DNA from 2 places in the Eubacterium sp. MSJ-33 genome. Region 2 is predicted to be linked to the other one. Evidence: predicted binding sites of a transcription regulator. Region 2 holds the regulator's gene; the other holds the start of a gene.
What was found. Region 2 encodes HrcA, which represses chaperone genes, less so after heat shock. Its sites were predicted from a motif close to TGTTAGCACTCNNNNNNNNNGAGTGCTAACA; they were not measured.

Region 1: a site for HrcA is predicted at 1,647-1,677, ahead of KP625_RS09795 (Hsp20/alpha crystallin family protein). Genes of this name have one in related genera too.

Annotation. Positions count from the first base shown of each region.
Region 1 is NZ_CP076562.1:2,074,945-2,079,349, forward strand. Features, by position in the region: gene KP625_RS09790 (alanine/glycine:cation symporter family protein) at 135-1,559, shown strand; gene KP625_RS09795 (Hsp20/alpha crystallin family protein) at 1,791-2,225, shown strand; gene KP625_RS09800 (Y-family DNA polymerase) at 2,395-3,909, shown strand; gene KP625_RS09805 (hypothetical protein) at 3,906-4,310, shown strand.
Region 2 is NZ_CP076562.1:828,579-832,983, reverse strand. Features, by position in the region: gene KP625_RS03795 (metal ABC transporter substrate-binding protein) at 1-351, shown strand, start outside; gene KP625_RS03790 (S1C family serine protease) at 463-2,058, shown strand; gene hrcA (heat-inducible transcriptional repressor HrcA) at 2,254-3,306, shown strand; gene grpE (nucleotide exchange factor GrpE) at 3,296-3,949, shown strand; gene dnaK (molecular chaperone DnaK) at 4,009-4,405, shown strand, end outside.

The DNA.
Region 1 (4,405 bases), 1.2 Mb from region 2:
ACAAACAAAAAACTTTATAAATTGAGGAAAAAATGTTGTCAAAAGCTGGAAAACTGTGTAATATAGAGAACATGTTGTTAAAATAAAACAAAGGAGAGGAAACTGAAAATATGAAATCAGGAATCGTAGGAAACATGTGGGAAGCAATTAATAGCTTTTTGACAAAAGTAGATGATTTCGTCTGGGGTCCGCCGCTTATGATTTTGATCATTGCAGGTGGAATCCTTCTTACCATCCGCATGGGTGTGCTGCAGGTCCGTAAACTGCCACTTGCCCTGAAATGGATGGTGAAAAATGAGGAAGAGGGCGAAGGAGAGGTAACCTCATTCGGTGCACTCTGTACGGCACTTTCAGCGACGATTGGAACCGGAAATATCGTCGGCGTCGCAACAGCGATCGGAGCCGGTGGTCCGGGTGCTCTGTTCTGGATGGTGCTTGCTGCATTCTTCGGAATGGCAACCAAGTATGCAGAAGGACTCCTTGCAGTTAAGTATCGTGTCGTAGATGAAGATAATCATGCACTTGGTGGACCGTTTTACTATATCGAAAAAGGTATGGGTACAAAATGGAAATGGCTTGCGAAGATCTTTGCATTCTTCGGTATCTGTGTAGGATTGTTCGGCATCGGAACATTCTCACAGGTAAATGGTATTGCATCGGCTGTCGAGGGATTCTTCGATCCGAATGAATCATGGAGCGTAGAGATTCCCGGAATCGGTACATATTCGTGGACGGTTGTAATCGCATCTTTGATTTTGAGTGTCTGTGTGGCGCTTGTGCTGATCGGTGGTATCAAGCGTATTGCAAATGTATCCCAGATCGTCGTTCCTTTTATGGCAGTGCTTTATGTTCTGCTTTGCCTGATGCTTCTCATCTGCAATATCAAAGAGATTCCGGATGCGTTCGTAACAATCGTAAAGGGCGCGTTCAATCCAAAGGCAGTGACCGGTGGTGTGGTTGGTACGATGATTGTTGCAATGCAGAAGGGTGTTGCAAGAGGTATCTTCTCAAATGAATCCGGTCTTGGCTCTGCGCCAATCGCTGCAGCCGCTGCAAAGACAAAGGAGCCGGTACGTCAGGGTCTGGTTTCTATGACGGGTACATTTATTGATACAATCATCATCTGTACGATGACAGGACTTTCTATCGTATTGACAGGTGCTTGGCAGCAGGAAGGCTTAGAGGGTGTACAGGTAACAACCTACGCATTCCAGGAGGGACTTCCGATTTCCGAGCAGGTAGCTGCGTTCCTGTTGATGCTGTGTCTGGTATTCTTCGCATTTACAACGATCCTTGGATGGGATTACTATTCGGAGCGCTGTCTGGAATACCTGTCAGGCAAGAACAAGAAGGCAATCCTTGTATATCGCTGGTTATACATCTTAGCCGTATTCATCGGACCATACATGACAGTAAAGGCAGTATGGACGATTGCGGATATCTTCAACGGATTGATGGCGATTCCGAACATGATCGCAATCTTCGCTTTGAGTGGTGTGGTTGTGAAGGAGACAAAGGACTTCTTCAAGCGCCATGCAGAGCAGAATCAGTTTAAGTAAATAACATGATTTTGAAACAGGTGTGCTGTATCGTTGCGGCATGCCTGTTTTTGCGTAAGCAAGACTTCACACTTTTTTCACAATTTTTATTAGCACTCACTATTGACGAGTGCTAATAAGTGTGTTATAGTACATCTAGAACATGAGGGAAGGCCTAGAGAAGGGAACCCGAGTGGGAAGGAAATAAAAACAAACACAGATCATTGTGAAGTATAAAAGGAGGTATGGCTTATGTTAATGCCAAGTTTATTTACAAATAGTTTTATGGATGATTTTTTTGATACACCAAGTTTTGGTGTCTATAAGTACGATGTACCGGCTCAGAATCTGATGAGTACCGATGTGTTCGAGAAGGAAGACGGTTACGAGATTGATATGAACCTTCCGGGATTCAAGAAGGAAGATGTAACCGGAGAAGTAAAGGATGGTTACCTGATCATCAAGGCTTCGACAAAGAACTCTAAGGATGAGAAGGATGCCAAGGGCAAATACATCCGTAAGGAACGTTATGAAGGTTCCTGCAACAGATCCTTCTATGTGGGTGATGCGATTACACAGGAAGATATCAAGGCAAAATTCGAGGATGGTGTTTTGAAGATTACTGTACCGAAGAAAGAAGCAAAACCACAGGTGGAAGAGAAGAAATTCATTGCCATCGAAGGATAATTTAAATAGCTAGTCAGACGATTTTTCGTTTCCCCTCTCTTACTGGGCGACCGCCGTATAAGCGGTCGTCCTTTTTGCTTTTTTGTCTATCATACAATTATATTTACAAAACATACGTTCCGTATTAGAATAAATACATATGGGAAAGCTTGATGTAAGGAGCAGCAATATGCGGCAGTATATAGCAATTGATCTAAAATCGTTTTATGCATCGGTAGAGTGCGTGGAGCGGGGATTAAATCCGCTCACGACGAACCTTGTAGTAGCAGATGAGAGCCGGACAGAGAAGACAATCTGTCTGGCAGTTTCGCCTTCTTTGAAATCCTATGGTATCTCAGGGCGGGCGCGTCTGTTTGAGGTCGTACAGAAGGTGAAGGAGATCAATCGTCAGAGGCTGGCATTTGCACCGGAACGGGAATTTACCGGATCATCATATGAGAATAACAAGGTCAAGGCAGATCCAAGACTTGCACTTGATTACATTGCTGCGAAACCACGGATGGCATATTACATGAAATATAGTACCCGTATTTACGATACTTATCTGAAATATGTGGCATCGGAGGATATGCATGTCTATTCAGTAGATGAGGTGTTTATTGATGCGACAGCATATCTTCATACATATCAGATGACTGCCCGACAGCTTGCGGAGACGATGATTCAGGATGTATATGAGACAACAGGGATTACAGCGACAGCGGGTATTGGAACGAATCTGTATTTGGCGAAGATTGCAATGGATATCGAGGCGAAGCACATGCAGCCGGATGAACGTGGGGCACGAATCGCAGAGCTGGATGAGATGACCTACCGTAAACTGCTGTGGAATCATGAACCATTGACGGATTTCTGGCGGGTGGGGGCCGGTTATCAGAAAAAACTGCACGCACAAAATCTGTATACGATGGGTGATATCGCAAGGTGTTCATTGGGAGAAGAAAATGATTATTACAACGAGGAGCTGTTATATAAGCTTTTTGGTGTGAATGCGGAATTGCTGATTGATCATGCATGGGGGTACGAGCCATGTACAATTGAGGAGATTAAGGCGTATCGGCCGGAGAGCAACAGCATCAGTTCAGGGCAGGTGCTGCAATGTCCTTATACATGTGAAAAAGCGCGCGTAGTCGTGCAGGAAATGACGGAGGCACTGGTGCTGGAACTGGTTCAAAAAGGGCTTGTTACGAATCAGATGGTACTTACAGTGGGGTATGATATCGAAAATCTGTCTGCCGGGGCAAATGGATATTGCGGAGAGGTGACGAGTGACCGGTATGGACGGAAAGTGCCAAAGCATGCACATGGTACGGAGAATCTGGAAGGGTATTCATCTTTAACGAGTAAGATTGAGGCAGCCGTGCTTCGCTTATATGATCGAATCGTAGATGAGAAGCTGCTTGTGCGGCGGATGAATGTCGTAGCGAACCGTGTGATCCGCAAGCAGGATGTGAAGGAAGAATCAAAAGGTTTTGAACAGCTTAATCTATTCACGGACTATGCAGTGTTAGAAAAAGAGAAAGAAGCAGAGAAGGAGAAGGAAGCGAAGGAAGAGCAGATGCAGCAGGCATTGCTTGCAATCAAGCATAAATACGGAAAAAATGCGGTGCTCCGGGGAATGAATTTCCGAGAGGGTGCAACCGCGCGCGATAGGAATAATCAGATTGGAGGGCATAAAGCGTGAGGCGGGATTATAGTGATATTATTAACCGTGAGCGCCCGGTGTCGAAGAAGCACCTGCCGATGGACCGGATGATGCGCGCGGCACAGTTTGCCCCATTTGCGGCCCTTACGGGACATGATGAGGCTGTGCGGGAGACGGCGCGGCTGACGGAGGAGGAGATAGAACTCGATGAGTATGAAGTTGCGGAACTAAACCGGAAACTGCAATGGTTAGCAGAGCATAAAGATGCGGAAGTGTCGATCGTGCATTTTATTAAGGATGCGAAAAAAGAGGGCGGTGCCTACGTGAAGGACACCGGTATTCTGAAGAAAATAGATGAACATACACATACATTGGTATTAGTATGCAAACAGGAAGAAGTGCAGATAGATATATGGAAAATAATAGAAATTTTAATCTGATTTTAATCTTTCCTACCTTATAGATTAATTTTTGTATCGTAAGATATGGACACAATCAAGAACAGCAAAGAACAAATCACAAAACAGCTGTTTCG
Region 2 (4,405 bases):
ACAATTCTGGTCGGAGACCGTTTCCCGTTTCTGTATCTGGCAGAAGATTATGATATACATTATTTTGCAGCATATTCCGGTTGTTCTGCCGATGCCGAGGCAAGTGTGCATACTGTCACATATCTGGCAGAAAAATTGCGGGAATACAAATTGCCTGCCATCTATGTGGTGGACAATGGCACAGACAGTCTTGCCAATACGATTGCAGAGTCGGCGGATATGACGCCGGAGCTCCTGCATCTTTCGTCTATGCAGTCAGTAACAAAGGAAGACATACAAAAGGGATGCACATACCTATCTTATATGGAAGAAAATCTGCAGATGCTAAAGGACGGTCTGCAGGCGCCATAGATGAATTCACATTTTCTTGACATTTTCTTCAAAATTTAACCATAGCTTGGGGTTATGATTAAACCATAACAAAGATAAGTAACAAAACTTATATCGAATGGAGGAATTGATATGATGGATGAATTTGGAAATAACAGAGGAAATGAACATGCGGATGCACGGACTCCGGAAGAAACTGTACAGGAGAACGGAGATGGGAATACAGATAACTTAAAACGCAGTGAACAACACGCAGACGATTATACACATGCACAGCAGTATGGTAACACATATTACAGCGATATGCGTACACAGGAATACATGCAGGCGATGGCAGAACGCGCCCAGCAGATGAGCCAGGGTACAGAACACTACTACAATAATAATTACCAGCCTAATCAGAATGCATATGGATATGGACAGAATAATTATTATGGAAATGCATATCAAAATGCGAATCCGGAACAGCAAAAGATAAAGGTGAAGAAAGCAAAGAAGCAGAGAGTCAAAAAGACGAAGACACCTCACAACAAGCATACATTCTGGAAGAAGGGCGTGGCAGTTGTCGCAAGTGCAGTCGTCTTCGGCGGCGTAGCCGGTGGCGCATTCTATGGGATTGCAGGACAACAGATCAAGAAGCTGGATGCACTTACTAACACGACAACAGAAGTCGCTTCAACCACATCCGCACCGACAACAGAGTCTCTGAGCCTGACATCGACAGCTTCCGTTGGAAATGGTATGGATGTCTCCACAATCGCTGAAAATGTTATGCCGAGCGTTGTTGCAATTAATATTTCGGCAATTGTAGAGCAGCAGGGTATGTTTGGCTATACACAGCAGTATGAGGCGGAAGGCTCCGGTTCCGGTATTATCATCGGAGAGAATGACAGTGAGCTTTTGATGGTAACAAACAACCATGTTGTCAGTGATGCTACAACCGTAAATGTAACGTTTGCAGATGGTGAGAGCTACGAGGCACAGGTAAAGAGTACCGATAGCGACACGGATCTTGCAATCGTTGTTGTAAAACTCAGTGATATAAAGGAATCCACGATGAATCAGATAAAAATTGCTACCATCGGTGATTCAGATTCATTGAAGGTGGGCGAGCAGGTTGTAGCTATCGGTAATGCACTTGGCTATGGACAGTCCGTTACAACCGGTATTGTCAGCGCAAAGGATCGTACAAACAGCACGAATACAACACCGCTGATTCAGACCGATGCAGCCATTAACCCGGGTAACAGTGGCGGCGCACTTCTGAATATGAAGGGCGAAGTCATTGGAATTAACTCTTCGAAGTATTCTGATACAACCGTTGAAGGCATGGGATATGCAATTCCGATTACGGCCGTACAAGATCGTCTGGATGATCTGATGAATCGTCAGACACGTGAGAAGGTTTCCGAGGAAGAGAAGGGCTATCTCGGTATCTCATGCCAGACAGTATCTTCGGATGTATCTGAAGCATACGGAATACCGGCAGGCGTGCTTGTCGCTGAAGTACAGAGCGGCAGTGCTGCAGAGAAAGCCGGAATTAAGAAGAATTACGTAATTACAAAGATCGATGGACAGTCTATCAGCAGCGCAGAGGAACTTACAGAAAAACTCAATTATTATAAATCCGGTGAGACAGTTCCGGTTACGTATGAGTATATGAAGAATAATGAATATACAGAGAAGACAGTGGATGTCACTTTGATGGATAATCCAAACAATAAATAAATCATTCGTGATTTTACTTCCCAAAGAGTGCGGTTTTCCGCACTCTTTTATTATGGAAGAAAATACACAATTTTTTCACAAAAATATGATATTTTTCCTTGACAATTACTATATGTAGTGGTAGTCTACCAATAAGGTTAGCACTCGATAGAAATGAGTGCTAATAAATAAACAAGTTTTCAAAGAGGTGATAAGATGGAATTAGATGAGCGTAAGGTGAAAATCCTGAAAGCCATTATTTCCAATTACCTGGAGACTGGGGAACCGGTAGGTTCCAGAACAATCTCAAAGTACACCGATCTGAATTTAAGTTCCGCAACAATCCGGAACGAGATGGCAGATCTGGAGGAAATGGGATACATTATTCAGCCGCATACATCGGCAGGACGAATCCCGACAGATGCCGGATATCGGTTCTATGTTGATCAGCTGATGGATGAGAAGGAAGAATTTGCAGAGGTTGCAAAGCAGGAGCGTGACACACTGTTAGAGCGGGTGGACCGCATGGAGGTGCTCTTGAAGCAGGTTGCGAAGGTACTGGCGTACAATACCAATTATGCAACGATGGTTACGGCACCGAATTACGAGAAGACAGTCAAGTTTATCCAGCTTTCTCTTGTAGATGATAAGACACTTCTGGCAGTCATTGTGGTTGAGGGTAACATTATTAAGAATCAGATGATTCACATCAATGTAGACCTTGATAATGAAGATGTTCTGAAATTTAATATCTTATTGAATACCTTCTTACAAGGTGCAAGCTTAGAGGACATCAATCTGGAGATGATCCAGGCGATGAAGAAGCAGTCCGGAGGGTACGGTGAGATATTAGACCAGATCTTCCAGGGGATTGTGGAAGCAATACATGAGGCACAGGAACTTGAGGTTTATACCAGCGGTGCAACGAATATTCTGAAGTATCCGGAGCTTGGAGATATATCCAAGACGAGTGAATTGCTTGAGAAACTCGAGGATAAGAACGAAGTATCCCATTTGCTGGAAGAGACAACCGGAAAGACGAACGAATCCGGAATTCAGGTATATATTGGAGATGAGACACCAAGCCTGAAAGATTGCTCTCTTGTTACAGCGACCTACCAGATGCCGGAAGGCGCAAAGGGAACAATTGGAATATTGGGACCGAAGAGAATGGATTATAAGAAGGTTGTCAGTACACTGAAGAATCTGACAATCGAACTCGATGAGATATTCAAGAAAGGCGAAGGGGTGAATGAGAATGGCCAATAAGACAAATGTAAATGCAAATAAAGAAGCGGAGACAGTCGAAGAAGTTAAGGCTGTGGATGATGCTCCGGTAACAGAAGGAACCGACGTGCAGGTGAACGAGGAAGAAACTGTTCCGGCAGACAATAAGGAAGAAGCGGAGGCAGCAAAGCCAAAGCCGGTTTCAAAAGGAAACCGCAGAGGCAGCAAGGCTCTTCAGCTCGAGCTGGAGAAGGCAAAGGAGCTGGCAGCCGGCAACGAAGAGAAATATAAGCGCCTGCTGGCAGAGTTCGAGAACATGCGTCAGCGAAACGAGAAGGAATCCAAAAAAATGTACGACATCGGAGCAAAGGAAGTTTTAGAGAAGTTGCTTCCGGTTGTAGATAATTTGGAACGTGCCCTTTCTAGTATTCCGGAAGAGGATATGGACCGGGCATTTGAACAGGGCGTCGATAAGATCTATCGGCAGCTCATGGTATCACTTGAGAGTCTTGGCGTAAAGCCGATGGATGCAGAAGGTAAAACATTTGATCCGGATTACCACAATGCGGTAACACATGTGGAGGATGAGAATTTCGGAGAGAACGTTGTAGCCGAAGAGATGCAGAAGGGCTATATGTACAAAGATCAGGTGTTGCGATACAGCATGGTAAAGGTTGCAAATTAACCTTTTACAATAAATCAATTAGTATATTTTAAAAGATAATAATTAGGAGGAAAAATATTATGGGTAAGATTATTGGTATTGACTTAGGTACAACAAATTCATGTGTAGCAGTTATGGAAGGTGGTAAGCCGGTTGTTATCACAAATGCAGAAGGCTCAAGAACAACACCATCTGTTGTTGCATTTACAAAGACCGGAGAGCGTGTCGTTGGTGATGCAGCAAAGCGTCAGGCAGTTACAAACGCAGATAAGACAATCGCTTCCATCAAGAGACATATGGGCAGCGATTACAAGGTAGACATCGATGGTAAGAAGTATTCTCCACAGGAGATTTCAGCTATGATCCTTTCTAAGCTGAAGAGAGATGCCGAGAGTTATATCGGTGAGCCGGTTACAGAAGCAGTTATCACAGTTCCTGCATACTTCACAGATGCACAGAGACAGGCAACAAAGGATG